Regions from separate parts of the Mesorhizobium sp. J8 genome, predicted to be linked through region 2. Evidence: riboswitches for the same ligand, from Rfam matches in the RefSeq annotation. Region 2 holds a riboswitch; each other region holds the start of a gene.
What was found. A riboswitch is a leader RNA that binds a small molecule or an ion and turns the genes downstream of it on or off. The one in region 2 is predicted to bind thiamine pyrophosphate.
Positions count from the first base shown of each region.

Region 1: it holds a riboswitch for thiamine pyrophosphate, as region 2 does, so the genes downstream of both, thiB (thiamine ABC transporter substrate binding subunit) here and thiC (phosphomethylpyrimidine synthase ThiC) in region 2, are expected to answer to the same signal.
Region 3: it holds a riboswitch for thiamine pyrophosphate, as region 2 does, so the genes downstream of both, thiC (phosphomethylpyrimidine synthase ThiC) here and thiC (phosphomethylpyrimidine synthase ThiC) in region 2, are expected to answer to the same signal.

Region 1 covers NZ_AP024109.1:6,263,212-6,273,271, reverse strand. Annotated here, with positions in the region: gene MJ8_RS30010 (DMT family transporter) at 1-857, opposite strand, end outside; gene MJ8_RS30005 (adenylosuccinate synthase) at 1,105-2,403, shown strand; gene MJ8_RS30000 (hypothetical protein) at 2,474-4,270, shown strand; gene MJ8_RS29995 (ABC-F family ATP-binding cassette domain-containing protein) at 4,399-6,213, opposite strand; gene MJ8_RS29990 (thiamine diphosphokinase) at 6,215-6,862, opposite strand; TPP riboswitch at 7,001-7,106, shown strand; gene thiB (thiamine ABC transporter substrate binding subunit) at 7,149-8,159, shown strand; gene thiP (thiamine/thiamine pyrophosphate ABC transporter permease) at 8,396-10,009, shown strand; gene thiQ (thiamine ABC transporter ATP-binding protein) at 10,006-10,060, shown strand, end outside.
Region 2 covers NZ_AP024109.1:1,679,114-1,689,173, forward strand. Annotated here, with positions in the region: gene glyA (serine hydroxymethyltransferase) at 1-707, opposite strand, end outside; gene MJ8_RS07610 (hypothetical protein) at 1,657-2,013, opposite strand; gene MJ8_RS07615 (hydroxymethylpyrimidine/phosphomethylpyrimidine kinase) at 2,891-3,658, opposite strand; gene MJ8_RS07620 (thiamine phosphate synthase) at 3,649-4,254, opposite strand; gene MJ8_RS07625 (thiazole synthase) at 4,251-5,024, opposite strand; gene thiS (sulfur carrier protein ThiS) at 5,028-5,225, opposite strand; gene thiO (glycine oxidase ThiO) at 5,194-6,201, opposite strand; gene thiC (phosphomethylpyrimidine synthase ThiC) at 6,205-8,064, opposite strand; TPP riboswitch at 8,169-8,285, opposite strand; gene MJ8_RS07645 (porin) at 8,907-10,060, opposite strand, start outside.
Region 3 covers NZ_AP024109.1:4,231,281-4,241,340, forward strand. Annotated here, with positions in the region: gene MJ8_RS20355 (GcvT family protein) at 1-772, opposite strand, end outside; gene MJ8_RS20360 (hydroxymethylpyrimidine/phosphomethylpyrimidine kinase) at 908-1,693, opposite strand; gene MJ8_RS20365 (thiamine phosphate synthase) at 1,684-2,289, opposite strand; gene MJ8_RS20370 (thiazole synthase) at 2,286-3,059, opposite strand; gene thiS (sulfur carrier protein ThiS) at 3,063-3,260, opposite strand; gene thiO (glycine oxidase ThiO) at 3,229-4,236, opposite strand; gene thiC (phosphomethylpyrimidine synthase ThiC) at 4,240-6,078, opposite strand; TPP riboswitch at 6,181-6,297, opposite strand; one part of gene MJ8_RS20390 (IS630 family transposase) at 6,406-7,017, opposite strand; one part of gene MJ8_RS20390 (IS630 family transposase) at 7,019-7,354, opposite strand; gene MJ8_RS20395 (FkbM family methyltransferase) at 7,445-8,197, opposite strand; gene MJ8_RS20400 (hypothetical protein) at 8,194-9,426, opposite strand; gene MJ8_RS20405 (aspartate aminotransferase family protein) at 9,439-10,060, opposite strand, start outside.

The DNA.
Region 1 (10,060 bases), 2.1 Mb from region 2:
AGCGCGATGCCGCCGAGGACCAGCGCCAGCGCGAGGGCCTGATAGGGCTGGAACTGCTCGCCGACGATCAGCACCGAAAGCAGCGTGCCGAAGATCGGCACGAGGTTGATGAACAGCCCGGCGCGGTTGGCGCCGATCAGCTCGTTGCCCTTGATGTAGAGAACCTGAGAGACGACCGAAGCGCCGAGCGCGGTGTAGAGCGTGAGCGCCCATCCGCTTGCGTCCGGCATGACGGCGCGGCCGGCCACGATCTCCCAGACCAGGAACGGCACGGATACCAGCAGCGCGGCGATCGACAACGCCAGCATGAAACTTTGCCAGCGGATTGCCGGCTTGAGGCGCAGTCCCACCGAATAGAGGCTGTAGCAAAGCACCGCGACGAGCATGATGGCGTCGCCGAAATTGAGGTCGAGCTTCAGCAGCTGGCCGAGGTCGCCATGGCTGGCGGTCAGCGCGACGCCGACGATGGTGAGCACGACGCCGACGATCTGCAGAGGCTGCACGCGCAGCCTGAACAGCACGAAATTGGCAAGGATGATGACAATCGGGATGGCTGCCTGCTCGATCGAGACGTTGATGGCGGTCGTATAGTTGAGCGCGGTGTAGAAGATGACGTTGAAGATGGTGAAGCCGCAAGCGCCGAGCCCGGCAAGCAGCTTCCAGTGGCTGCGCACTTCGGGCCAATCCTCGCGCAGCGTCCGCCAGCCGACGGGCAGCAGGATCAGCACCGCCATCACCCAGCGCAGGAACACCAGCGTCATCGGCGAGACATGGCCGACCGCAAGCTTGCCCGCCACCGAATTGCCGCCCCACAAGAGCATGGTCGACAGAAGGAACAGATAGGCGGCTCGGTGCATGGAGGATCCGGCCCTGCAGGATATTCGAGGGTTCAGGCCGACCTAGAGCGGCGGCGGCGACAAGTAAATGATGCGAAAGCCGGATTTTGTTGTGCCTGGATCAGGTTGATGTTCGCCGGCCTTCGGCTCGCGGATCATGCTGCAAGGATGGTTTCGGCGGCAAAGAAAGGGTCGCGCCGGCCGGCGCTTGACGCTATAGAGGCCTGTCGTTTCAGGCCGCCCGCGCGGCATTTCAAGGGAAAAGAACATGGCCAATGTGGTGGTCGTCGGCTCGCAGTGGGGCGACGAAGGCAAGGGCAAGATCGTCGACTGGCTGTCGGAACGGGCCGATGTGGTCGTGCGCTTCCAGGGAGGCCACAATGCCGGCCACACGCTTGTCGTCGACGGCAAGGTCTACAAGCTGTCGCTGCTGCCTTCGGGCGTGGTCAGGCAAGGCAAGCTTTCGATCATCGGCAATGGCGTGGTGTTCGACCCGCATGCCTTCGTCGCCGAAGCCAAGAAGCTCAAGGAGCAGGGCGTGGAGGTGACGCCGGAGCGCCTGAAAATAGCCGAAAACACCGCGCTTATCCTGTCGCTGCACCGGGAGCTGGACGGATTCCGCGAAGACGCCGCCTCGAATTCCGGAACCAAGATTGGCACGACCCGTCGCGGCATCGGCCCCGCCTACGAGGACAAGGTGGGTCGGCGCGCGGTGCGGGTGATGGATCTGGCGGATTTGGAAACGCTCCCCTTGAAGGTCGACCGGCTGCTGACCCACCACAACGCCCTGCGCCGCGGGCTCGGCCATCCGGAAGCGACGCATGAGGCGATCATGCAGGAACTGACCTCGGTGGCCGCCGAGATCCTGCCTTACATGGACCGCGTCTGGAAAGTGCTCGACGACAAGCGCCGCGCCGGCGAGCGCATCCTGTTCGAGGGCGCGCAGGGCACGCTGCTCGACATCGATCACGGCACCTATCCCTTCGTCACCTCGTCCAACACGGTCGCGGGGCAAGCCGCCGCCGGCTCCGGCGTCGGCCCCGGCGTCATCGGTTATGTGCTCGGCATCACCAAGGCCTACACGACGCGCGTCGGCGAGGGACCGTTCCCGACCGAGCAGAAGAACGAGATCGGCGAGTTCCTCGGTACCCGCGGCCACGAGTTCGGCGTTGTCACCGGCCGCAAGCGCCGCTGCGGCTGGTTCGACGCGGTGCTGGTGCGCCAGGCCGTCGCCGTCAACGGCATCAAGGGCATCGCGCTCACCAAGCTCGACGTGCTCGACGGGCTCGACGAGATCAAGGTCTGCACCGGCTACCGGCTCGACGGCGAGACGATCGACTACCTGCCGGCCAGCCAGGGCGCGCAAGCGCGGGTCGAACCCATCTACGAGACCCTCGAAGGCTGGAAGGGAACCACGGCCGGCGCCAGAAGCTGGAACGATTTGCCGGCGCAAGCCGTCAAATATGTCCGCCATATCGAGGAACTGATCGGCGCCCCGGTGGCGCTGCTCTCCACCAGCCCGGAGCGGGACGACACAATACTTGTGACCGACCCGTTTCAAGACTAGCTTCGCAGCCCTTCCCGGCGCTATGGCTGATTTGCGGCCAGCGGGAAATAGAATGCAGGTCACCTGACGCATGGCAGATTTCGTTAGCGTTCTGAAAAAGCAGCTCGACAAGAAGGGTGATCCTTCCTTCGAAGTGCGCAAGCAGATATATGACGGTGCCCGCGCGGTGCTGGCGAAGAAGCTCGCCGACTATTCCCCGCCGCTTGGGCCCGACGTCGTCGCCAAGCAGAAACGCTCGCTGGAAGACGCCATCTCCAGCGTCGAGCGCGACTATGTCAAACGGGTTCCGGCCGAGGACCCGCTGGCGGAGTTGGAGCATATCTTCTCCTCCATCGATCGTAACAGAAACCAGCCCAACCACTCGCGCCAGCCGGCGACGTCCGCACCCGCGGCTGCGCCTGCCAAGCCGGATCCGTTCAAATCCGAACCGTTCAAGCCGCCGGCCCCGCCCGCCAGGACGGAACCGAGCTGGCAAAGCGCGCCGAAGGCGGAGCCCGCGCCGCCAAACCCTGTGAAGGCCGAGCCGGCCTGGCAGAATACGGCAAGGACCGAGCCAAGCTGGCAGCCTGCGCCGAAGGCGGAACCTGCCTGGCAGAAGGCGGCGCCACCGATGCCGTCGCCGCGTGAAGATGATGTCGGCCTGGCGGGGATGGACAATGCCGACGATGGCGGCGACGTCTTTGCCAATGACGAGCAGCCGGCGGCCGACACTTTTCAGCGCCTGCGGCCGCAGCCGCAGCAGCGCAAGCGCGGCTATGGCGGCTTGATCGCCGCCGTCATCGCGCTCCTGGTGCTGGCGGGCGGCGGCTACGGCGTATGGCTGAACAAGAATGCGTTCGGCTCGCTCTTCGGCCTTGGCGGCGGCAGCAAGACGGTCTCGACCGAGCCGCTGGTGAAGCCGGCTCCGGCCAAGCCCGCCACCGAGACGGCCGCGGCGCCGGCCCCCGCCGGCGCCAGCGAGCCTGCCGAGACGACCAAGTTCACGCAGCGCCTGACGCCCGAAGGCAAGGAGACCGATCCCGGTCCCGCCGGCGGGCAGGCCACGATCGGCGAAGGCGAATCGGTCGCGGCGCTGACGTCGCGGCCGCCGGCTGCGCCGGCAACGACCCCGCCCGCTGCGGCTACGCAAACGCCTGGGGCGCCTGCGGCGGGAACAACGCCGGCGGCGCCGGCGACCGCCGCGGCCAATCCGACCCCGCCGGCGGCCGGAACCGCACCGCCCGCGGCTGGCGCTACGCCGCCCGCCGCCGGAGCAACGCCGCCGGCCGCAGGCACGACGCCATCCGCGCCGGCGGCAGCCGAGGCGACCGTGCCGGTCGGGCAGAAGGCGATCTTCTATGAGGAGCGCACCAGCACTCAGCAGGGCACGGCCGAGCCCGGCAGCATCGTCTGGTCGCTAGTGCAGGAATCGCCCGGCGGCGACCTGCCGCCGGAGCCGGCGATTCGCGCCGAGGCGACGATCCCGGGCAAGAATATCCAGCTGCGCATGACGATCCGGCGCAACACCGACCAGACCCTGCCCGCCAGCCACATCATCGAGATGATCTTCCTGACGCCTGAAGGGTTTGACGGCGGCGGCGTCGACAACATCCTGCGCATCGCCATGAAGAGCTCCGAGCAGGATGCCGGCAGCCCGCTGATCGGCATTCCAGCCAAGATCGCCGACGGCTTCTTCCTCGTCGCGCTGAACGATACCAAGGCCGACGAGGACGCCAATCTGACGCTGCTCAGGGGGCAAGACTGGATCGACGTGCCCGTGGTCTACAAGACCGGACGGCGCGCGTTGCTCACCATGGAAAAGGGCATCCCGGGCGAGAAAGTGTTCGACGAGGCGCTGAAGGCCTGGGCTGCGAAGACGTCGGGGTGAGGTGGAAGCGGCTTAAAGCGCGTCGCAATTGACTGGCTGGCGGTTTGCGTTCGTCGCGATCTTGCGCCTGGCGTCACCTTGATATGCGCATACTTTATGCGCATCAGTGCGTCGGCGCAATGACGATGCTACCCCTCCATCTCCTCCCGCAGCATCTCCAGCTCCAGCCACTCTTCCTCGAGCGCGGCAAGCGTCGTGCGCTCCTTGTCGAGCGCGGCGATGGTCTTCTGGAAAGAGACCGGATCGCGTTCGTAGAAGGACGGGTCGGCGATGTTGTTTTCCAGCCGCGAGATCGAGGCCGTCACTGCTTCGATCTTCTTCGGCAGGGAGTCCAGCGCGAATTTCTGCTTGAACGAGAGCTTTCTTGCCGGGCCCTTTTGCACTGTCTGGTCGGCTTTCGGCGAAGTTTCGGTCGCCTCGGCCTTCGACCTTGCCTTGCGGTCTGCCAGCTTCGAGCCGCCGCGCTGCTCCAGCATGTCTGAATAGCCGCCGGCATATTCGATCCAGCGGCCGTTGCCCTCCGGCGCGATCACGCTGGTGACGGTGCGGTCGAGGAAGTCGCGATCGTGGCTGACCAGGATCACCGTTCCGGCAAAGCCCGCGACCAGTTCCTGCAAAAGCTCCAGGGTCTCCATGTCGAGATCGTTGGTCGGCTCGTCGAGCACCAGAAGGTTCGCCGGCCGAGCCAGCACGCGGGCGAGCAGCAGCCGCGCGCGCTCGCCGCCCGAAAGCTCGCGCACCGGCGTGCGCGCCTGCTCCGGCTTGAACAGGAAATCCTTCATGTAGGAGACGACGTGGCGCTGCTCGCCGTTGACGAGCAGGTTCTCGCCGCGCCCGTCGGTCAGGTAATGCGCCAGCGTCTCCTGCGGGTCGACGGCCTCGCGCTTCTGGTCGAGCGTCGCGATCTCCAGGTTGACGCCGAGCCGCACGCTGCCGGCGTCCGGTGCGAGTTCGCCGGTCAGCATCTTCAGCAGCGTCGTCTTGCCGGCGCCGTTCGGGCCGACCAGGCCGACGCGGTCGCCGCGCTGGATGCGGGTCGAGAAACCCTTCACCACGGCCAAGTCGCCAAAACTCTTGTCGATACCCTTGGCCTCAATCACCAGCTTGCCGGATTCGGCAGCGTCGCTTGCCACCATGGTGGCGGTGCCTTCGGCGCCGCGATGGCTGCGGAAGCGCTGGCGCATGGTCTGCAATTCGCCGAGGCGGCGCATGTTGCGCTTGCGCCTGGCGGTCACGCCGTAGCGCAGCCAATGCTCCTCGCGCACGATCTGGCGGCCGAGCTTGTGCTGCTCGCGCTCTTCTTCTTCCAGCACCTGGTCGCGCCACTCCTCGAAATGCGCGAAGCCCTTGTCCAGCCGCCGCGTCTGGCCGCGATCGAGCCAGACGGTGGCGCGGGTGACACGTTCGAGAAAGCGGCGGTCGTGCGAGATGAGGATAACGGCGGAAGAGGTGCGGGCAAGCTCCTCTTCCAGCCATTCGATCACGGAAAGATCGAGATGGTTGGTCGGCTCGTCGAGCAACAGAATGTCCGGCTCGGGCGCCATGACGCGGGCAAGTGCGGCGCGCCGTGCCTCGCCGCCGGACAGGTCGTTCGGACGCTCCTCGCCGGTAAGGCCGAGATGTTCCATCAGATAGGTGGCGCGATGCGGATCGTCGGCCGGACCGAGGCCGGCTTCGACATAGGCGCGCACCGTAGCGAAGCCTTCCATGTCCGGCATCTGCGGCAGGTAGCGGACCGTGGCCGAAGGCTGGCGGAAAACCTCGCCATCTTGCGGCTCGATCATGCCGGCGGCGATTTTGAGCAGTGTCGACTTGCCCGAGCCGTTGCGGCCGACCAAAGCGATCTTCTCGCCGGCGGATGCGCTGAGCGCCGCGCCGTCGAGCAGCGGGGTGCCGCCGAAGGTCAGTTTAATGCCGTCGAGATTGAGGAGTGGCGGCGCCATGTCAGCTTTCTGGAAGAGGATAGGGGTGGGCCAGAAGCAGCGCCCGGCCGCGCTCCAGCGCGATGCCGAGCCGCCCTTTGACCTCGTTTGATATAGTGAGCGAGGAGCCGAACGCCACCTCGACGCTGTCGAGCGGCCATTTGGCACCGGTCACCGTCAGGCCAGAGAGATCGGAGAAACCGAGCACGGAGAACAAAGTACCATCGGCATAGTCGAAACCGGCTGCTTTCCCTGACAGGATGGGGGCGCCTTCCTGCGCGCCGCTGGTCAGCAAGACCTTGGTGCCGGTCTCAGCCAGACGCACAGCCAGCGCAAGATGCAGAAAGGCATGGTCGGCGCGTTTGCCGCCGAAGGCGCCGGCCAGCACGAGGTTCGTGGCGCCGCGCTTGAGCGCTTCCGCTATGGCAAGCTCGCCGTCGGTCATGTCCTTCTCGGCCGGAAAGACTTTTCGCGGAACGGCGGCCAGTTCATCGGGCAGGTTGGGCGGCACGGAGTCGAAATCGCCGACCCAGAGTTCGGGAACGAGCCCAAGCATGCGGGCATGGCCGATGCCGGCGTCGGCGGCAATGACGCGCGAGCCGGCGATCTGGCGTTCGAGCCGGGGCGTACGGAAAAGCTCGCCGCCAAGCAGGATGGTGAATGTGCCCATGGCCGTCGCCCTTACCAGCCCTCCAAGCGAAACGGAAGCCGGATGGGCCGCGCTTCGGGTGCGAGTCTTGCCCAGGAACATTAGCTGCCCCCGGCAAACTTCCGCTTGCGCGCCGCTGCCGCCCGCCGTATCTCTCGAAACGCTCTAACGGGGTGCCGGACGTGATCCGGCTGAGAGGCAGTCAAGCCAACCCGCTGAACCTGATCCGGTTTGTACCGGCGGAGGGATTAGACGTCTCGGACATCCGGCGCCTCAATTCCTTGTCACTCGAACGAAGGAGGCGCCGATGCGCGCAGTGCTGTGCAATCTCATTCTCGCAACCGGTCTTGTTTCGCTTCTGGCCGGCGTCGCGCCCGCCGAGGCCAAGGACAAGCTCACCGTCTACACCTATGAGAGCTTCACCGCCGACTGGGGTCCCGGTCCGGCCGTCAAGAAGGAGTTCGAAGCCGAATGCGGCTGCGACCTCGAATTCGTCTCGGTGGCCGACGGCGTGGCGCTGCTCAACCGCGTCAAGCTGGAAGGCGCCGGCACCAAGGCCGATATCGTGCTCGGCCTCGACACCAATCTGACGGCGGATGCCAAGGCGAGCGGCCTGTTCGCGCCGCATGGCGAGGTGTCGGGCATCAACGTGCCCGGCGGCTGGAGCGACGACACTTTCGTGCCCTTCGACTATGGCTATTTCGCCGTCGTCTATGACACTGAGAAGCTCAAAGTTCCGCCGAAGAGCCTGAAGGAACTGGTCGAAGGCGCCGGCACGGACAAGATCGTCATCCAGGATCCGCGCACCTCGACGCCCGGCCTTGGGCTGCTCTTGTGGGTGAAATCGGTCTATGGCGACAAGGCGCCGGAGGCCTGGGCCAAGCTCAAGACCAAAGTGCTGACGGTGACGCCGGGCTGGAGCGAGGCCTATGGGCTGTTCACCAAGGGCGAGGCGCCGATGGTGCTCTCCTACACCACCTCGCCGGCCTACCACATGGTGGCCGAGAACACCGAGCGCTATCAGGCGGCATCGTTCGAGGAAGGCGAATACCTGCAGATCGAGGTGGCCGGTATCACGACGGCCGGCGCGAAGAATCCGCTGGCGCAGAAATTCATCGCCTTCATGACCGGGCCGAAGTTCCAGGACGTCATTCCGGAGACCAACTGGATGTTCCCGGTCGGCAAGACCGACAAGCCGCTCAATCCGGCCTTCGACAGACTGGTGAAGCCGACCAAGACCCTGCTGTTCAGCCCGGAAGAAGTGGCGGCCAACCGCAAGGCCTGGGTGGATGAGTGGCTGGCGGTGATGAGCAAGTAGGCTTTGAGGCCAATCGCGTGAGATGACCGCTTTACGGCGCCCCCCTCTGTCCTGCCGGACATTGCCCCCACAAGGGGGGAGATTGGCTTTCATCGGCGATTTCGCTAGCCGCCGACGTAGGAAAGAGCGGGGCGTCAAAACTGCCAATCTCCCCCCTGGAGGGGGAGATGTGCGGCAAGACAGAGGGGGGCGCGAAGGAACGCGGCATGCGTTAACTCGAACCCAAATGGTGCAGCGTGCACCCTGCGCGTGACTCCCGCGTCACCGCCGGCCTCATCGCGCTTGCGGCCATAACGCTGCTCATCGGCGGCGCCTTCGCCGGCCTCATCCTCGAGGGCGCGCGGGATCTCTCCGGCGCCGCCGCCTTCGACGGCTACCTGCTGCGCGTCGCCCGCTTCACACTTTGGCAGGCGCTGCTGTCGACGCTGTTGTCGGTCGCGCCGGCGCTGCTCGTGGCGCGCGCCCTGTCCCGGCATCCAGCCTTTCCCGGCCGCCGACTGATCCTGCAACTTTTCACCGTGCCGCTGGCTCTGCCGGCGATCGTCGCCGCGCTCGGCATCTTGGCGCTCTACGGCCGCGCCGGATTTTTTGCCGGCATCTTCGCCGGGCTTGGCGGCGGAGGGTGGCCGGGCATATACGGCCTCTCCGGCATCCTGATCGCGCATGTCTTCTTCAACCTGCCTCTGGCGACGCGCCTGTACCTGGAGGCGTTGGGCACGATTCCCGCCGACCGGTGGCGGCTGGCGAGCCAACTCGGCATGGGCGCCCGGCCGGCCTTCCGGCTGATCGAATGGCCGGCGCTGCGCGCAGCTTTGCCGGGCGTCGCCGGACTGGTCTTCATGCTCTGCGTCACCTCCTTCACCATCGTGCTGACGCTGGGCGGCGGTCCGGCCGCGACGACGCTGGAGGTCGCCATCTACCAGGCGTTGCGCTTCGATTTCGATCCCGCGCGCGCCGTGGTGCTGACGCTGATGCAGATCGCGCTGACCTTCATCGTGGTCGTCGCCCTCACGCGGCTCGGCGCCAACACGGTCGGCGACGCCAATCTACCGGTGGCGCCGCGCCGCTACCTTTCGGTGAGCCGCATGGAGAGCATGCTGAATGCCAGCCTAATCATGCTGGCCCTGCTGTTCGTCGCCGGACCGATGGCGGCGACGGTGTTCTCAGGCCTCGGGGCCGATCTCGGCCGATTGGCGGGCGAGGAAGCGGTGCGCCGCGCGACCCTCACCAGCGCGGGCCTCGGCTTGCTTGCGGCGCTGCTCAGCGTGATCTTGTCGCTGGCGTTGATCGCGGCGCGGCGCTCGCTGGCCCTGCGGCGCCGGGCAGGCGGCGCCATGGGCCTGCTCGAGCATGCCGCCGACACCGGAGCCGGATTCGTGCTCGTCGTGCCGCCGATCGTGCTCGGCGCCGGCTGGTTCCTGGCGCTGCGCAACATCACCGATGTCTTCGCCGTCGCGCCGGTCATGGTCGTCGCCGTGAACGCGGTGATGGCGATGCCCTTCGTCATCCGCGCCATTCGCCCGGCCTATGATGCGGCGAGCGAGCGCCATGAGCGGCTTTGCCTTGCGCTCGGCATATCCGGCTGGACCCGGCTCAGCCTGATCGACTGGCCGTCGCTGCGGCGGCCGCTCGCCACCGGCTTCGCCTTCGCCATGGCGCTGTCGCTCGGCGATCTCGGCGTGATCGCGTTGTTCGGCAGCGATTCCGTGCAGACCTTGCCCTATCTGCTTTTGGCGCGCATGGGCAGTTACCGGACCGCCGACGCCGCGGGACTCGCCTTGCTGCTCGGCCTCGTTTGCCTGATGTTGGTCGTCGTTGCCGACCGGCTGGGGCGGGAAGGAAAGTCATGACGACGAGCACCGACGGCTCGCAAAAGGGCCTCGCCGTCGCGCTGGACGGCG
Region 2 (10,060 bases):
ACGACGTCGCAATGGCGCACGGGGTTCGGGTGTACTTCTGCAGCAATCAGGCCGCTGATGTGCGCAATGTCGGCTACAAGGTAGGAGTCCGCCTCCACAGCGATTTCTGCCATTGCCGCATAGTCAAAGAGACGCGGATAAGCAGTTCCGCCCACCCAAATGAGCCGCGGCCGTTCCCGCTTGGCTGTCTCGCGCAAGCGGTCATAGTCAATTTGCTGCGTTGTTTCGTGCAGCCCGTAGGGGACTCGTCGATAGTCAGTTCCGGAAAAGTTGATGGCCCAACCATGGGTCAGATGCCCCCCTTCCGGAATGGGCAAGCCCATGACTTTGTCGCAGGGCTTCAAAAGCGCGCGGTACACAGCCTGATTGGCCGGCGAGCCGGAATAAGGCTGGACGTTGGCGTGTTCGCTGCCAAATAGTTCCTTCAAGCGCTCAATGGCGAGGTTCTCAAGCTCATCGACGATCTCGTTTCCCGCGTAGTAGCGCGCACCGGGGTACCCCTCGGCATACTTGTTTGTGAAAATCGACCCGGTCGCTTCCAGAACTGCCGATGAGGCAAAGTTTTCAGAAGCGATTAGTTTGAGCGTCGTGCGCTCCTGTCGCTCTTGTCTCAGAAGCAGTTCGTGAACACGGCTATCAACCGCGGCTAAGGAAGAGCGCTCGCAAGTGTCGGGCTGCTCGATGGCGAGATCGGCGGAGTTGTCCATCGTGGGTTCGCGCTCCAATTGGATCAATCTATTTCGCGATTAGGCAGGCTGCCCCCTTCGGCTGCTCGTCTCGTATCGCTTCGAGTCGTTGTAGGTCTCGTTCATGATGGCCATCGCAGTGGGGCAGGAGATCGACTAGTAATTGGATCAGACCGCCGTCCTTGCCTCGTGCTTTGAGTTGATAGGAGCGCCACGGACGTTGTTCGTTGCAACAAAGAAAGTCCGCTCTGGCGAGTAGCCGGACATGTCGCACAACGCGATCGCGACGTAGATCCAAAATGTCTGCCAGCTCGCAGACAGTTAGGTCTGCATGCGCGCAAAGGCCCAGGATTCGAAGGCGATCAAGATGCGCTGCCGTCCGTAAGCGACTGACCAGTGTCATCATTGTTCAGCATCATCGAGCCATATGGAAAGACTGGATACTCTTTGCATTGAATTTGCCATCTGGCGCTCTCCGCAGATGCAGCAGCTTTCAAACCAAATTGTTCCACAACTGGACACTCTCGGTGCACGCAAGCAGACGTATAATTAGGACGAGCGCTCTTGTTGCCATGGCCTGTAGCCATAGATTGGGTCCAGTTCGGCGGTCGGAGATCAGGGGAACCGCGGTATTGAATCCTCTCACTGACCTCAGACGTTGAGATATGCTATCACCCACAGCGATTTCTGGTTGCTAAGTGTCTATGAACTTCTTTGAAGAAACTGTTGCAACTGCTCGCCGAGATGCCGGTCAAGATGGGTCGAGCCGCATGGTTTCAAGCCAACGGGGCGGCATGGTGGGGATTCGAAGGATGCCAGACATCCTTGGGTCGAAGTGCACCGGCTGGGGTGACGCGGCCTGCGCCATTGATGGCGTGAGCTTAGAAGACCTGCTCGACAGGATCGAGGCCAGCCGTCGCGACAGCGCTGAGATGTGCTCTTAGGGTATGAGAGCGCTTGGTATCCTTGGCTAGGCTCCAGGCAAAGTGCCCGTCGATGCCACTTCGAATAGGTCGAGCAGAATTGCCACCCCGACGCCGCAGGCGGTCACGATGAGGCCTGCCATGAAAGTGCGGTTGGCGCGCACGTAGGCGCGGCGTCGCAGCGAACTCATGTCGAGCAACATCCATAGCGCCCGCAACTGCGATGCTATCCCGACCAGGATCGGGATCACTGCGAACAGGTCGTAAAATTGCCACGGCACCGGGTTTGCCGCCCAATGTGTGACGAAACCCAGTGAAAACGCCAGCAATATGCCGACGACGGTGATTGTGCCGTTTCGGAAGACGGTCTCGATCGGTTCTTCCTTGGGATTATGCTCGTCCAATCGCCTCTCTCTGCAGGTCTGCGCAGTCATCACACAGCATGTGAACTGATCTATGGATCCTCCGAAGACTGGAGTTTGCCGACTTCAGGCTAGTGGCGTCATCGGATTCATCCGTGAGCCCATCTCTTGATACGAGAAAGAAGCAAAACTAAGTCGGCATGGACGCGCGATGCTGACGCCGCAGCGTTTGCCTGTCTTACGTGAAAGGCTGGTCAGCCTGCTCGCAAGATCCATAGGGCGGGTTTCTCTAACTCATCGATAGCAGCGGAATTTTGAATTATCGCCTGAGACTCGGTGCCTCAGTACGGGGTCACAATGCCTTGGCGGAAGGTGAGGGGCTTTGCCCCGAGCTCTGACAGAGGCGCGGTCTTCCGAGGTTCAGTGTGCGCGCGCCTGCCCCGCTGATCCTTATCCGCCAGCCCTCATTCTCGGCGAAGCGAAGCGGTTCAGGAAACCTGAGTTCCAGATAAAGAGAGGTGGGACTACTACTTGGCCGGATTGCGAAATGGCGCCCCCGGTGGCGCCAGACCCTTGCCCGCAAACCCGGTGCAGGAGCCTCCGGTTGAATCCTTCGGCAGCGCGCTTGGCCAAGCTCTCCTTGAACCAAGGTTTCACCGCCATTTCCCCGATGACCAGGCGACGCTGGAGGCTTGCGTGCTGTAAGTGAACAGCTCGCGACCAGCCTGCAGCGGCCTTTAGCCGAGAGCGACGACCTTTATCTCCAGCCATAGGGTGCTTGGCTCCTGCCGATTATTGTCCGCTTAACCGAGGATCATTCACCGAATACCAGCCAGCGCCACAAAAGCGGTCAGGATCCAGATGCTTTCGTCACGAGGCACCGGCCGCGAACATGATCCTCAAGGCGAAGCACGGGCGACTATCGCGAGTCCGATCCAGCTTTCGAAATCTTCTCGAAAATAAGCCGCTTGCCTTCGCTCACGCTCTCCTCGAGCGACTTCTCACCGGCCAGATGCGCGGCTATCGCGCTCGCCAGCATGCAGCCCGTCCCGCGCATCGATCCTGCAAGCCTGGGCACGTCGAAGCGGATGGACTCCTGTCCGGAGCTCAACAGGACGTCCGTTGATCTGGGTCCCGTCGTATGGCCGCCCTTGATGAGCAGCGCCTGCGGCCCGGCCGCAAGCAATCGTTCTCCCTGCCGCAGCGCATCATCGTCGTCCACGGCCAGATCCGAGTCGGTCAGGATCGCCAGCTCGACGAGATTTGGCGTGACAAGACGGCAAAGCGGCATGAGATCGCGCTTCAAGACTCCGACCGCCCCCGGTTCCAGCAGTTGCCTGCCCGACGAGGAAGCCAGCACCGGATCGAGGACTGCCGGTATCCGCGGATTTTCGCGCAGTACGGCGGCAACCGCCGCGATGACACGTCCCGTCGAAAGCATGCCGATCTTTATCGCCGACACGCTGTTGGCCCGCAGCGCCGCGCGCATCTGATCGGCGACCAGGCCGGGCTGCATATGGTGGACTGCCGTGACTGATTGGTGTGTCTGCACCGTCACGGCGGTAACGGCAAGACAGGTCCGCAGGCCGATCGAGGAAATCGTCTCGATGTCGCGCGCGATCCCGGCGCCTCCGCTGGAATCCGATCCGCCGACGACAAGCACATGCGGGTCTCGGTTCAGCGCCATCGCGCCGTCTTTCCGATCCAGTCCCTGGTGCGCGCCTCGGGATCCGGGTTCAGCGTTATGTCCGTCACCACCGCGGCGCTGTCGGCGCCGGCCTCGAAGACGCCGTCGAGCCGCTCGGGATTGAGGCCGCCGATGGCGACCAGCGGAATGGGTGCGACAGCGTCCTTCCACGCGCGAACCCTTTCGAGCCCCTGCGGCGCCCATTTCATCTTCTTCAGGATGGTCGGATAGACGGGACCCAGCGCGACGTAGTCGGGCCTGGCTGCCAGGGCGGTTGCCAGTTCGGCATGATCGTGGGTGCTCAGTCCGAGCCTGATGCCGGACGCCCGTATCTCCGGGAGGTTGGCGGCCTGCAGATCCTCCTGGCCGAGATGGACGAAGTTGCAGCGCTCCTCGATCGCCAGCCGCCAATGATCGTTGACGATGAGCTGGCAGTCGTGTCTTGCGCACAAGGCCTTTGCCTTGCGGATTTCCGCGCGCAGCCTGTCCTCGTCCTTGTCCTTGATGCGAAGCTGCACCAACCTGACGCCGAGCGGCACCAGCCGCTCGATCCAGGCCGCGCTGTCGACGATCAGGTAGAAGGGATCGAGCTTCATGAAAAAACCGCCCTGCCGATTGTAGGCGTCGATGGCACGGCGACGTCGCGCGGCTCGAGCAGTCCCGAACCATACGCTTCCCGACCGGCATCGACCGCCTTGCTGAAAGCCCGCGCCATGCCCACTGGATCGGCAGCCTTGGCGACCGCCGTGTTGAGGAGCACGGCGTCAAAACCGAGCTCCATGACGGTTGCCGCGTGCGACGGCCGCCCGAGCCCCGCATCCACGATCAGCGGAACGCCGGGGAAACGCCCGCGCAACGAGCGCAGCGCCATGATGTTGACCGGTCCGAGCGCCGAACCGATCGGCGCGCACCACGGCATCAGCACCTTGCAGCCCGCCTCGAGCAGCCGCTCCGCGACGACGAGGTCGTCGGTGGTATAGGGGAATACGCTGAAGCCGTCTTCGCACAGGATGCGTGCCGCCTCGACTAGGCCGAACACATCGGGCTGCAGCGTGTCGTGGTTGCCGATCACTTCGAGCTTGATCCAGGACGTGCCGAAGACCTCGCGCGCCATCTTCGCGGTCGTCACGGCTTCCTTGACCGAATGGCAGCCGGCGGTGTTGGGCAGCACCCTCACTCCGAGCGAGCGGATCAGCGACCAGAATTGTTCGCCGGCCCTGCCGCCAGCCATTTCCCGGCGCAGCGAGACGGTGACCACCGAAGTGCCAGACGACTTGACCGCATCGGCAAGGATCGCCGGCGAAGGGTATTGGGCGGTGCCCAGTAGCAGGCGCGAGGCAAGCTTTGTCCCGAGAAGATCGAACATCGGCTAACCTCCCTGCATGGGCGACAGGATTTCGATCCGATCACCGTCATTCAGCCGGAATTCCGCCCGTTCGGCCGCAGGCACCACGTCGCCGTTCAGCGCGGTGGCGAGCCAGCCGCCCTCATAGTCGAGCTCCCTCAAAAGGGCGTCGAGCGTCGTAGCCTTGGCCTCAAGCGCTTCGCCGTTGACGATCAGCTTCATTGTCAGACTCCAGATTGGCAGATGAATTGAAGAGAAGGCTGGCAGCCTGATCGGCCATGGCCGGTGAAAGCAGGAAACCGTGCCGGTAGAGACCGTTGACCGTGATCGTGCCATCCTTCCGACGCATCACGCGCGGCAGATTGTCGGGATAGGCAGGACGTACGCCCACCCCTGTCTCGACGATTTCGGCCTCGCCGAACGCCGGATGGACCGCGTAGGCCGCATTGAGGAGTTCCATCAGCGAACGGGCGGTGATCGGTCCGTCGTGGTCGCTTTCGATCATGGTCGCGCCGACCATGAAGTGATGATCGGCCCGCGGCACGATATAGATCGGGTGGCGCGGATGGAGGAGACGCACTGGCCGGGCCAGCGAGACCTCGCACGTGTGGAGGAGCAGCATTTCACCGCGCACCCCGCGTAAATCGTCGTCGGTTCGCGCGATGCCCGTGCAGTCGATCACCTGATCAAAGCCGGAAAGCGCAGCCTCGCCCGCCTCGAAAAGAAAGACGACGCCCATCGCTCGCAGTTCGCCGGCGAGGGCCTCGAGCGCCCGGCGGGGATCGAGGTGGGCTTCGCCGACAAAGAACAGGCCCTGGCGAAAGCGGCCGGCAAGGTCGGGTTCGAGGGCGGCAATCGTTTCCTCGTTGACGGACTCATAGGCACGCGTTCGAGCCGCAAAGCGGGCAAGCTCGAAGGCGTCGCGCGCATGGGCAACGACGAGAGTGCCTGCCCTTGTCACCAGCCCGGGCAGTGTCCTTTCCCACCAGTCGGCCGAGGTTTTGCCGAGGGTGACAACCGCCTCCTCCGCGCTTTCGCGTTCGCACCAAGGGGCGAGCATGCCGCCAGCCAGCCAGGAGGCATTGCCGCCGATCTGGCTCCGGATTTCGGCAACCGTGACGGACGCACCCCGCGCGGCCAATTCATGGGCGACGGTGAGACCTGCCACACCGGCACCTTTAACAAGAATGCGGCGCATGGCTCAGCGCGCCCCCCGATCTTCCTTCGCCCGGTCTTCGTGCGATAGGGCCTGTTTCTCCGCCCCGGGCGTTTCGACCGGCATGTAGAGATCGCCGCCGGCGCGGTATTTCTCCGCCATCGCCGCCATCCCCTCTTTCTGCGCCTCGGCCCGGATGTCATGGGAGATGCGCATGGAGCAGAATTTCGGTCCGCACATGGAGCAGAAATGCGCCACCTTGTGCGCTTCCTTGGGCAGGGTCTCGTCGTGGAACTCGCGCGCCGTTTCTGGATCGAGCGACAGGTTGAACTGATCCTCCCAGCGGAACTCGAACCGCGCCCGCGACAGCGCGTCGTCGCGGGCCTTTGCCGCCGGATGCCCCTTGGCGAGGTCTGCGGCATGAGCGGCGATCTTATAGGTGATGACACCGGTCTTGACGTCGTTGCGGTCTGGCAGGCCGAGATGTTCCTTCGGCGTCACGTAGCAGAGCATGGCCGTGCCGAACCAGCCGATCATGGCGGCGCCGATGCCGGACGTGATGTGATCGTAGCCCGGCGCGATGTCCGTGGTCAGCGGGCCGAGGGTGTAAAACGGCGCCTCGCCGCAGACGGCAAGCTGCTTGTCCATATTCTGTTTGATCTTGTGCATGGGCACATGGCCGGGGCCCTCGATCATCACCTGGCAGTCCTTTGCCCAGGCGATCTTCGTCAGTTCGCCAAGCGTTTCCAGCTCGGCGAATTGCGCTTTGTCGTTGGCATCCGCGATCGAGCCGGGGCGAAGGCCGTCGCCGAGCGAGAAGGAGACGTCATAGGCTCTGGCGATGTCGCAGATTTCCTCGAAATGCTCGTAAAGGAAGCTCTCCCGGTGATGGTGCAGGCACCATTTGGCCATGATCGACCCGCCGCGCGAGACGATGCCCGTGACCCGGTCAACGGTCAGCGGGATGTAGTGCAGCCGCACGCCGGCATGGATGGTGAAATAGTCCACGCCCTGCTCGGCCTGCTCGATCAGCGTGTCGCGGTAAACCTCCCAGCTGAGGTCCTCGGCGATGCCTCCGACCTTCTCCAGCGCCTGGTAGAGCGGCACGGTGCCGATCGGCACCGGGGAATTGCGCACGATCCATTCGCGGATGTTGTGGATGTTGCGGCCGGTCGACAGGTCCATGACCGTATCGGCGCCCCAGCGGATCGCCCAGACCATCTTTTCGACCTCTTCGGCCATCGACGAGGTGACGGCGGAGTTGCCGATATTGGCGTTGATCTTCACCAGGAAATTGCGGCCGATGATCATCGGCTCGCTCTCGGGATGATTGATGTTGGCGGGGATGATCGCGCGGCCCCGCGCCACCTCGTCGCGCACGAATTCCGGCGTGACGAAATCCGGGATCGATGCGCCGAACGCCTCGCCGTCCTGTTGCAGCCTGCCGCGCAAGATCTCGCGGCCGAGGTTTTCGCGGATGGCGACGAATTCCATCTCGGGCGTGATGATCCCGGCGCGCGCATAGGCAAGCTGCGTCACCGCCTTGCCGGCCTTGGCCCGCAGCGGACGGTTGCGGACAGGAAATTCCGGCGTCAGCCGTTCGCCTGTCGCAAATCCGTTGTCCTCCGGCCTGACGTGGCGGCCGTCATAGGCTTCGATATCGCCGCGCGCGGCGGTCCAGTCCCGGCGAAGCCGGGCAAGTCCCTTTTCAATGTTCGTTTCGATCGCGGGATCGGTGTACGGGCCCGACGGGTCATAGACCGTCACCGGCGGCTCGCCGGCTGTCGGGTGCACGCTGATCTCGCGCATCGGCACCCTGATCTGCGGATGGATAGTGCCGGTCTTGTGGATCTTCCGCGAGGCGGGCAGCGATCCCGTCGAAACGGTGGGGGTCAAGGCATTCATTTGAGGCTCCTTTGCTCAGCTGCATTGGAGACCCAGTTCTGTGCCGGAAGGATGTAGGACGCTTTGGTCTGCCTGCTCGACACAGGTCTTCGGGCATGTAGTCCCGCAAAGCGCTTGCACCGTCCCTACGCCAGTATGAACTGGATCAGGTTCAACGGGTCACTGCGCCGCGAAAGCCAGCAGTATCTCAGCCCCTTGCCGGGACTCCCCTGGTGAATGCTTCAAGTTGAACGGGCTGTCCTCCTGTTGTCAAGCGCATATGCCGGCGGCGACCGGCGCGATCGATTTAAACGTCAGTGGAAAAACGCGCCCAAGTGACGGCGACAAATCACTCCCGGCACAAACCGCAGGGATAACGAAATTGCCAGACCGTCGGAAAGAAGCTCGATCGCATGATGATCACCCCGTCAATCGGCACCAAAGGTTTTCACATCACATCGGTGGGCTGCGCCGCATTCGGCCGACCAAAAAGTATGAAAAATGGTCCTGCTGCCTGAAAATTGATTCTGGCCGGACACGCTTCCGAAATCGGATACTCAAGCACGCTGGAATGTCGATCGCAAAGCATTCCGCTATCGATTCAAGAAAACCACTTCAGATACAAATGCGGCGGGCACCGCATGTTATATAATGGCCCCGCTTATCGGCGCGAACGACCTGCGCTGCGCGATGCGGAAATCCTCACCCCGACCACCAGTCTCTTCGCGACCAGCCCGGACCGGCGGGATGAACGGCTATCGGCTCAAGGATCTGGCGCTACGAAGGCGGTGCTTTGTGTGGGCAGTCGCTCATGGCCTCGGTTTCGCACAATCGGGCCGCTGAGATGCAACTTTTTTCATCCGCTAGAACGAGCGTTGGAAACGCAGTATGCCGCCGACGCTGTTCTTTTTGTCCGCCTTAGTCCAGTTAACCTTGGAAGGGTCCGCCATGCCGACGCCGAAGTCGCCGCAGCGGTCATAGTCGACTTCGGCTGTAACCGTGAAATCTGGAACGAGCGTATAGGCGACATTCATAGCGACGCCATAGTTCTTGAGCTGATCACCCGAGACCTGAAGATTGAACGAAGTCGTCTCGTTGAACTTGTAAGTGGCGCCAGCCCAGAAAGCCCAGTTGCCGCCCCAAATTTTATAGAAGCCGCGACCATGAGCGTCGATTGCGTTAGCGGAATCATCATTGAGCTTGCCAATGGAGCCGAAACCCAACATTCCGAATAGGGACAGATCGTCGGTGACATTAAGGTCGACGCGGACCTTACTGGCTACCGCTTTGTAATTGCTATCATAAGCAACAACCCCGGTGATCGCGCCCCAGTGTTGTGTGTATTTCACACCGCCGACTACGTGTGGAACGTAGCTGTCGATTGTGCCGGCCGCGCCTTTGCCTTCTTCAAGCGAGACCACGGCTGAAAATCCGTTAGCGGCATCGAAGTAGTACTGGACGACGTTGGTTTCGAACTCACCATAGGGAACGAGCAGCTGATTGAGCACGTTGCCAGGATAGCCGATAAACATATCGAATGCCGACCAGTCCTTGCCAACTCGGAAGTCACCAAGCTGAATCCAGGCGAATGTCAAGCTGAGGTCTTTGTTGATGGCATAGTTTTGACTGTCCGGACCCGGATAAGCATTGCGGTTTCCAAAGTCCATATGCGTCTCGGTATAGGTCTTCAACGTGCCGAGCTCGGTTTCCTGATTGGTCCAGGTCTTCAGCGCGAAGCGGGCATTCTTTTGCCAAGTAGCGTTGGTGCTGCCGTCGTCGTGGTCGGTTGCCTTTGCGCCTTCCAAAGAGCCGACGTCACCTAAGCCGATGTCGTAGCGGATGTAACCGCCGACGCGCAGGCATGTTTCGGTGCCTGGGATATAAAAATAGCCTGCGCCATAGACGTCGCAGATCTTGACGTATTCTCCCGCGTCTGGCTCGGCGACGATGATCGCGTCGACGGCGCGGGCGTCGGAAACTGCGAGCAGGGTCGCAGCTGAGCCGAGAAGAAGGCCCA
Region 3 (10,060 bases), 2.6 Mb from region 2:
AGTTGCCCTGGTCGCGCAGCAGCGGCCAGCCGATCTCCTTGCCAGTGCCGGCGAACTCGTTGTAGGGGCCGAAGAAGGTGAGCGGATGGTCGATCGGCATGACCGGCAGATCCTCGCCGACCAGCGCCGCGGTGAGCCGGCCCCAGATGCCGGTGCAGACCACGACATAATCGGCCTCGATCGTGCCGCGCTCGGTCACCACGCCTTTGATGCGGCCGTTCTCGACGATCAGTTCCTTGGCCGACGTGTTGGCGAAAGCCTGAAGCTTGCCGGCAGCGATACCCTGGTCGACCAGCTTGCCAGCCACCGTCTGCGAGCGCGGAATGACGAGGCCGGCGTCGGGATCCCACAGGCCGCCCTGCACCAGATGTTCCTCGATCAGCGGGAATTTCTCCTTGATCTCGGCCGGCTCGATCAGTCGGGCGCGGGTGCCGAACGCCTTGGCGGAGGCCACCTTGCGCTTGATCTCGTCCATGCGGGCATCGTCGCCGACGCGGGCGACCTCCAGGCCGCCGACGCGCGCGTAGTGACCCATCTTCTCGTAGAAATCAATGGAGTAGAGCGTCGTCCAGCAGGACAGGAAATCGTGGCTGGTCGTGTAGCAGAAGTCCGAGGCGTGCGCCGTCGAGCCGATATCGGTCGGGATGCCCGACTTGTCGATGCCGACGATATTGTCCCAGCCGCGCTCGATCAGGTGGTGGGCGACGGACGCGCCGACGATACCGCCCAGACCGACGATGACGACCTTCGCCTTTTTCGGAAACTCTGCCATTGCCCGCGACTCCAAAGGGATAAAGCGGGCGGGACTATAGGGCGGAGCGGTAGGGAGATTGAAGCCTGTTTGCGACATTGGGAAAAGGCCGAGCGACCCTGACGCCGGCCAAGCCTGTCATGGGCGAGGAATTGCTTATCTTAGGCGCCCGGAACCGGGTTCGCGCCCGATGGACCGCAGGAGCCTCTCGAAGACAAGCCGCTTGCCTTCACGCACGCTGTCCTCGAGCGGTTTCGCACCGGCCAAATGCGCGGCTATCGCGCTGGCCAGCATGCAGCCGGTCCCGCGCATGGAGCCGGCAAGCCTTGGCATATCGACGTGGATAGGTTCTTGTCCAGGGCGCAACAGGATATCCGTTGATCTGGGTCCCGTCGCATGGCCACCCTTGATGAGCAGTGCCTGCGGCCCGGCCGCAAGCAATCGCCTCCCCTGCCGCAGCGCATCATCGTCGTCCACGGCCAAATCCGAACCGGTCAGGATGGCCAGCTCGACAAGGTTCGGCGTGACGAGACGGCAAAGCGGCATGAGATCGCGCTTCAAGACCCCGATCGCCCCCGGTTCCAGCAGTTGCCTGCCCGACGAGGAAGCCAGCACCGGATCGAGGATTGCCGGTATCCGTGAATTTTCGCTGAGCACGGCGGCAACCGCCGCGATGACGCGTCCCGTCGAAAGCATGCCGATCTTTATCGCGGATACGCTGTTCGCCCGCAGCGCCGCGCGCATCTGATCGGCGACCAGGCCGGGCTGCATATGGTGGACAGCCGTGACTGATTGGTGTGTCTGCACCGTTACCGCGGTGACGGCAACGCAAGCGCGCAAGCCGACGGCAGAGATCGTCTCGATGTCGCGCGCAATTCCTGCTCCCCCACTGGAATCCGATCCGCCGACGACGAGCACATGCGGGTCCTGGTTCAGCGCCATGGGTCAGTCTTTTCGATCCATTCTCTCGTACGCGCCTCGGGATCCGGGTTCAGCGTTATGTCCGTCACCACCGCGGCACTGTCGGCGCCGGCTCCGAAAACTCCATCGAGCCGTTCCGGATTGAGGCCGCCGATGGCGACCAGCGGAATGGGTGCGACGGCGTCCTTCCAGACGCGAACCCTTTCGAGTCCCTGCGGCGCCCATTTCATCGTCTTCAGGATGGTCGGATAGACCGGACCAAGCGCGACGTAGTCGGGCCTGGCTGCCATGGCCGTTTCCAGTTCGGCATGGTCGTGCGTGCTCAGCCCGAGCCTGACGCCGGCCTCCCGTATCTGAGGCAGGCTGGCCGTTTGCAGATCCTCCTGGCCGAGATGGACGAAGTCGCAGCCCTCCTCGATCGCCAGGCGCCAATGATCGTTGACGATGAGCTGGCAATCGTGTCGTGCACACAAGGCTTTCGCCTTGCGCATCTCCACGCGCAGCCCGTCCTCGTCCATGTCCTTGATGCGCAGTTGGACCAGCCTGACGCCAAGCGGCACCAGCCGCTCGATCCAGGCGGCGCTGTCGACGATCAAGTAGAAGGGATCGAGCTTCATGAGAAAACCGCCCTGCCGATTGTGGGCGTCGATGGCACGGCGACGTCGCGCGGCTCGAGCAGCCCCGAACAGAAGGCTTCGCGGCCAGCATCGACCGCCTTGCTGAAAGCGCGCGCCATGCCCACCGGATCGGCAGCCTTGGCGACCGCCGTGTTGAGGAGCACGGCGTCGAAGCCGAGTTCCATGACGGTTGCCGCGTGCGACGGGCGTCCGAGACCCGCATCGACGATCAACGGAACGTCGGGGAAGTGCCCGCGCATTGAACGCAGCGCCATTATGTTGACCGGCCCGAGCGCCGAACCGATCGGCGCGCACCACGGCATCAGCACCTTGCAACCGGCCCCCAGCAGTCGTTCGGCGACGACAAGGTCATCGGTGGTATAGGGGAATACGTCGAAACCGTCCTCGCAAAGGATGCGTGCGGCCTCGACCAGGCCGAACACGTCGGGCTGCAGCGTGTCGTGGTTGCCGATCACTTCGAGCTTGATCCACGACGTGCCAAAGATCTCGCGGGCCATCTTCGCGGTCGTCACCGCTTCCTTGACGGAGTGGCAGCCGGCAGTGTTGGGCAGCACCCTCACACCGAGCGAGCGGATCAGCGACCAGAATTGCTCGCCGCCCCTGCCGCCAATCATTTCACGGCGCAGCGAGGCCGTCACCACCGAGGTGCCCGACGCCTTAACCGCTTCGGCGAGCACCGTCGGGGAAGGATATTGTGCGGTGCCCAGCAGCAGACGCGAGGTCAGTTTTGTCCCGAAAAGATCGAACATCGGCTAGCCTCCCTGCATGGGCGACAGGATTTCGATCCGATCGCCCTCGCTCAACTGGAATTCCGGCCGTTTGGCCGCGGGCACGACATCGCCGTTCAGCGCGGTGGCGAGCCAGCCGCCCTCATAGTCCAGCTCCTTCAAAAGGGCGTCGAGCGTCGCCGCCTTGGCTTCAAGCGCTTTGCCGTTGACGATCAGCTTCATTTTCAGACTCCAGGTCGGCGGATGAATTGAAGAAGAGGTCGGCAGCCTGCCTGGCCATGGCCGGTGAGAGCAGGAAACCGTGCCGGTAAAGGCCGTTGATCGTGATCGCGCCGTCCTTCCGATGCGTCACCCGCGGCAGATTGTCGGGATAGGCAGGACGAACGCCCGCGCCCGTCTCGACGATCTCGGCCTCACCGAACGCCGGATGAAGTGCGTAGGCCGCATTGAGAAGTTCCATCAGCGAACGGACGGTAATCGGCCCGTCATGGTCGCTTTCGATCATGGTCGCGCCGACCATGAACTGATGATCGGTGCGCGGCACGACATAGATCGGATGACGCGGATGGAGCAGACGCACCGGCCGCGCGAGCGAGACCTCACGCGTGCGGAGGATCAGCATTTCGCCACGCACGCTGCGCAAATCGTGGTCAGCCCGCGCCATGCCCGTGCAATCGATCACCTGATCAAAGCCGGAAGGAGCGATCTCGCCCCTATCGAGGAGGAAGACGACGCCCATCGCGCGCAGTTTGCCGGCCAACGCTTCCAGAACCCGGCGCGGATCGAGATGGGCTTCCCCGGCAAAGAACAACCCCTGGCGGAAGCGACCGGCAAGATCGGGCTCAAGGGCCGCAAGCGCCTCTTCGCCGACGGACTCGCAATTGCGCGTGCGAGCCGCAAAACGGGCAAGCTCGGAGGCATCGCGCGCATGGGCGACGACGAGGGTGCCGGCCTTCGTCACGAGCCCGGGCACTGTGGTATCCCACCACTCAGCGGAGGTTCTGCCGAGCGTGACAACCGCCTCTTCCGCGCTTTCGCGTTCGCACCAGGGGGCCAGCATACCGCCGGCAAGCCAGGAGGCCTTGCCGCCTATCTGGCCCCTGATTTCAACAACCGTGACCGACGCAGCCCGCGCGGCCAATTCATGGGCGACGGTGAGGCCTGCCACACCGGCGCCTTTGACAAGGACACGGCGCATGGCTCAGCGCGACTCCCGATCGTCCCGCGCCGAAGCCCGTTCCTCCGGCGCTTCGACCGGCATATAGAGATCGCCGCCTGCGCGGTATTTCTCAGCCATCGCCGCCATCCCCTCCTTTTGCGCTTCCGCGCGAATGTCGTGGGAGATGCGCATGGAGCAGAATTTCGGTCCGCACATCGAGCAGAAATGCGCGACTTTATGCGCCTCCTTGGGCAACGTCTCGTCGTGGAACAAGCGCGCCGTCTCGGGATCGAGCGACAGGTTGAACTGGTCTTCCCATCGGAACTCGAACCGCGCCCGCGACAGCGCGTCGTCGCGGATCTTCGCCGCCGGGTGCCCTTTGGCGAGATCGGCTGCATGCGCCGCTATTCTGTAAGTGATCACCCCGGTCTTGACGTCATTGCGATCCGGCAGGCCGAGATGTTCCTTCGGCGTCACATAGCAGAGCATGGCTGTGCCGAACCAGCCGATCATGGCGGCGCCGATGCCGGAGGTGATGTGGTCGTAGCCGGGCGCGATGTCCGTGGTCAGCGGCCCAAGCGTGTAGAAAGGCGCCTCGCCGCAGACGGCAAGCTGCTTGTCCATGTTCTGCTTGATCTTGTGCATGGGGACATGGCCCGGGCCTTCGATCATCACCTGGCAGTCCTTTGCCCAGGCGATCTTGGTCAGTTCGCCAAGCGTCTCCAGCTCGGCGAACTGTGCTTTGTCGTTGGCATCGGCGATCGAGCCGGGGCGAAGACCGTCGCCGAGTGAGAAGGAGACGTCATAAGCCCGGGCGATGTCGCAGATTTCCTCGAAATGCTCGTAGAGGAAACTCTCCTTGTGGTGATGCAGGCACCACTTGGCCATGATCGAGCCGCCGCGTGACACGATGCCGGTGACCCGGTCGACGGTGAGCGGGATGTAGTGCAGCCGCACGCCGGCGTGGATGGTGAAATAGTCGACGCCCTGCTCGGCCTGTTCGATCAGCGTGTCGCGATAGACCTCCCAACTCAGGTCCTCGGCAACGCCGCCCACTTTCTCCAGCGCCTGATAGAGCGGCACCGTGCCGATCGGCACCGGCGCATTGCGCACGATCCATTCGCGGATGTTGTGGATATTGCGGCCGGTCGACAGGTCCATGACCGTGTCCGCGCCCCAGCGAATCGCCCAGACCATCTTTTCGACCTCTTCGGCCATCGAGGAGGTGACGGCGGAATTGCCGATATTGGCATTGATCTTCACCAGGAAATTGCGGCCGATGATCATCGGCTCGCTCTCTGGATGGTTGATGTTGGCGGGAATGATCGCGCGGCCGCGCGCCACCTCGTCGCGCACGAATTCCGGCGTGACGAAGTCCGGTATCGACGCGCCGAACGCTTCCCCATCCTGTTGCAACCTGCTCCGCAGCATCTCGCGGCCAAGATTCTCGCGGATGGCCACGAATTCCATCTCGGGCGTGATGATCCCGGCGCGCGCATAGGCAAGCTGCGTCACCGCCTTGCCGGCTTTCGCCCGCGCCGGACGGTTGCGCACAGGAAATTCAGGCGTCAGCCGTTCGCCTGTCGCAAATCCGTTGTCCTCGGGCCTGATGTGGCGGCCGTCATAGGCTTCGATATCGCCGCGTGCGGCGATCCAGTCCTGACGAAGGCGGGCCAGACCCTTCTCGATATCCGTTTCGATCGCGGGGTCGGTATAGGGGCCCGACGGATCGTAGACTGTCACCGGGGGCTCGCCGGCGGTCGGGTGCACCGAAATCTCGCGCATGGGCACCCTGATCTGCGGATGGAGGATGCCGGATTTGTGGATCTTGCGCGAAGCGGGCAGCGGCCCGGTCGACACGGTTGGGGTCAAGGCATTCATTTGAGGCTCCTTTGCTCGTTGCATTGGAGACCCAGTTCTGTGCCGGAAGGATGAAAAGACGCTTCGGTCACCTGCTTGAACAGGTCTTCGGGCATGAACTCCCGCAAAGCGCTTGCACCGTCCCTACGCCAGTATGAACTGGATCAGGTTCAACGGGTCACTGCGCCGCGAAAGCCAGCAGTATCTCAGCCCCTTGCCGGGACTCCCCTGGTGAATGGCTTAGGTTGAACGGGCCGGCGCCGTCTTGTCAAGCACGTTCGGCCCCGGATGGCAGATCGGGTTCGGTTGCCGCCGTGGCGACCGGTTGGCGATGGACGCTAGAGTCTTTCATGTTTTGACGGAAGCGTATCCGGCGTTTTCGAAGTAGTTCTTGCATTCGGCTGCCTCGATGGCTTCGACGAGGTGGCCGATGTGTCGCCAAGTGTCCTCGACGGTGCGTTTCTGCGCCTGGCGCATCCAGTGCTTGATCTTGGCGAAGGCCTGCTCGATCGGATTGAGGTCCGGTGAGTAGGGCGGCAGGTACCAGAGCCTGGCGCCAGCGGCTTTGATCATCTGCCTGATGGCCGCCGACTTATGGCTGCCCAGGTTGTCCATGATGACGATGTCGCCGGGCTTCAGCACGGTGATGAGCTGCTGCTCGACATAGGCGCGGAAGCATTGGCCGTTGATCGGTCCGTCGAAGACGCAAGGTGCCGCGAGCCGATCACAGCGCAGCGCGCCGAGGAAAGTCAGCGTGCGCCAATGACCATGTGGAGCCAGGCCGCGCAGCCGCTTGCCCTTCGGCCCCCAGCCGCGCAGGGGAGCCATGTTGGTCTTGATCCAGGTCTCATCGATGAAGACCAGGCATTGGGGATCGAGGCCGGCCTGCCAGGATCGCCATCGCTGGCGCCGACGGGCAATATCGGCACGTGCCTGCTCAAGGGCGAACAGCGTTTTTTTTGAAGCTTAGCCCTTCGCGGCGCAGGAACTGCCACACCGCATTGTGCGAGACCTTGACCCCGCGCGCGGCCAACTCGTCCTTCAGCCGATGTAGCGACAGATCAGAGGTCTGGTTGATCCGCTCCACGATGAAGGCTCGATGCGGTTCCAGAACCCGCTTACGGTGGCCACCCATCTTGCCCGGCGCCACCGAGCCGGTTGCCTGATGACGCTGCAACAATTTCACGGCTGTCGAATTTGCGATACCGAACCGCTTGGCGGCCGACCGGCGGCTCTCGCCACTCAAAACCGCCGCAACAACCCGCTCGCGTAAATCATCGGAAAGAGGTCGAACCATCAGATGCTGGCCTCCTATCCAGCCAGCATCTTGAATCACAAATCAGGCCGAGCGGGAATCCCCTACGATTCAATCAAGCTATGAAACGCTCTAGGTGAAAGCCCAGATGTCCTCGGCCTGGAAGCCTACCTGGTAGCCGGCGGTCTTGAGCTTCACCACGACCTGGCCGATCTCGGCGGCCGGCAGCGCGCCGACCTCGATCTTGATCATGCCGGGGCGGTAGCGCTTGAGGTCGAGCTGCTCGAACACCATCCAGTCGGCGCCCTCGCAGTCGACCAGGAAGGCGTCGATATGGGCAATGCCGTTGCGGTCGAGCAGCGCCTGCAAGGTCTCCGACGGCACTTCGATGTCCTTCAGATGCGGCGCGAACTTGTTGAAGTTGGCATCGGCCTCGCCCCAGGCGTTCTTCCCCGACATCAGATTGGTTTCGGTGACCGATGAGCAGCCGATGAACTCGATCGGCAGTGTGCCGGCTTCGAGCGCCGCGGCATCGAAGGTGTGGACCGTGATCGTGCCCTTGGTCCTGGTCACCGCCACCGGCTCGATGACGAAGCGCGTCGTATCCGGGTAATTGGCGCGCAGCCGCTTCTGATTGTAGGGGATCGGCTCGACCAGCACGGCGCGCGCGCCCGCAATGCGGTGCAGCCAGGGCGTCACGTCGTCGAACAGCGCGCCGTCGCAGGCGCCGACATTGACCATCTGGAACGGCCGGCCGCCAAAACGTGCTCTGAGCGCCGCCTTGGCCAGGAACTTCGTGCCGTGCAGCGCCGGCCCGCGGTCGAGCAGGCCGGTCGGCAGACCGAGCGACAGAAGAACGCGCGCGAATGTGGATAGCGAGCTCATGACTTGTCTCCGGAAATGACCTGCAGCGCCGCGCGGCGCCCGCCCTGGCTTGCCGCCGTCCACAGCGCCGTCAGCGGCGCGGCCAGCAGCAGGAAGGGCGGCAGGAGATTGGGGAAGTAGATGCGGGTGTCGTGGATCGGGAAGACGGCGAATTTCGCCAGCACCCCGAGCACCAGCGCCGCCAGCAGGATGCCGCCGCGCCGGTCGAGCCGGAAGCCGGCATGGTGCAAGCCGAACCAGCCGGCCAGTGCCAGCACCGACACGCCGACCCAGCTGTTGACGCTGATCGCGCGCACCAGTGAGGCGACGAAGGCCTTGAGATACGCCGCCACCGAGAACGGCGGCTCGAACCCGTCCATATTGTAGTGCTGCTCGATGCTGGAGAACCAAAGATGCGGCCACCAGCCGGGATGCTGGGCCCAATGCGAAATGGCGAAATAGGCAATGAAGGATGCCGCGAAGCCGGTTAGAGCGCCCCAAGCCCTCTCGCGGAAAGCGACGAGCAGCACCGCGAAAATGGCGAGGAAAACGATGTTGTCGGGTCTGACCATGAAGGCCAGGAACAGCACGACCGCCGTCGCCGCCTCGCGCTTGCGCACATAGGTGAAGGTTCCGCCGAGGAACAGCGCCGAGCAGAGAAGGTCCGGCGTCGAGGCGCGCGCCGCATCGCCGAAATCGGCCATGATCAGGATCGCGCCGAGGACCGGCGCCAGCGCCAGCGCGCCTTCCGCGCGCAGCCAGGTGAGCGTGATGGCGCCGAGCAGCAGCACCGAGAATACCTGCACCAGCCGCATCGCCTCGACAGGCGAGACGACATGGCTGAGGCTGGACAGGATTTCGGCGTAGAGGAACTTGATCCGATACATGCCGAGCAGCGAATGGAAATCGGCGGCATTCTCCGCCATGTGGCTGCGGAAGCCGCCGCCATCGTCGGTCAGGGTTTTGTAGTCAGCGGCCGACACTCCGGTCTTGACCGTGCTGTAGGCATAGTCGTGCAGAGCCTGCGGATCGGGATAGGCGCCTTCCTCGGCGATCGCAAGATAGGGCAGCATGTCCCAGTTGGCGTCGGGCATGAACCAGGCGGTCGCGGCGGTAAGCAGGATATAGAGCGAAAACGCAATCGCCCCGATCGTTGCGGCCCACCGCGCATTAATCCCCTCGCCCCACGCCAGGCCGGCGCCGGTCAGCCGTTCCAGCGGATTGGTCGGAGCGGACGGCCTGGTCAGCATGCTCGGCGACCCCTACTTGCCGACCTGGCTTTTCACGAAATCCTTCACGATCGCAACGATGCCGCGCGACAGCAGGCTGTCGAAGGCATCGACGAAGCGGTCGACATGCTCGGGTCGGCAGATCAGCGGCGGCTCGAGCCGGATGACGTTGCGGTTGTACTCGGTGAAGGCGACGAGCACGTCATAGTCGCGCAGCAAGAGCGAGCCGACGAAGCCCGAGAGCGAACCCTTCAGCTTGTCGTCGAGCACGCTCACGACCGGGCGCAGCACCATCGGCAGGGTCTGCGAGAAATCATGGAACTCAAGCCCGATCATGAAACCCTTGCCGCGCACATCCTTGATGATCTTTGGATATTTTTCCTTCAGCGCCTGCAGCCGCTGCAGCAGGTATTCGCCGGTCGAGGCAGCGTTGTCGATCAGCCCCTCGTCATAGAGCACGTTGATGCCCTCGATCGCGGTGACGCAGGCCTCGCCCATGCCGCCGAAAGTGGCCATGGCATGGATCATCGCCGTCTTCGGCGTGCCATAGGCTTTCATATAGACGTCGCGCCTGGCGATCATGGCGCCGACCGCCGCCTTGCCGGCGCCGAGCGACTTGGCCAGCGCCGTCACGTCGGGCACGACGCCGTAGTGC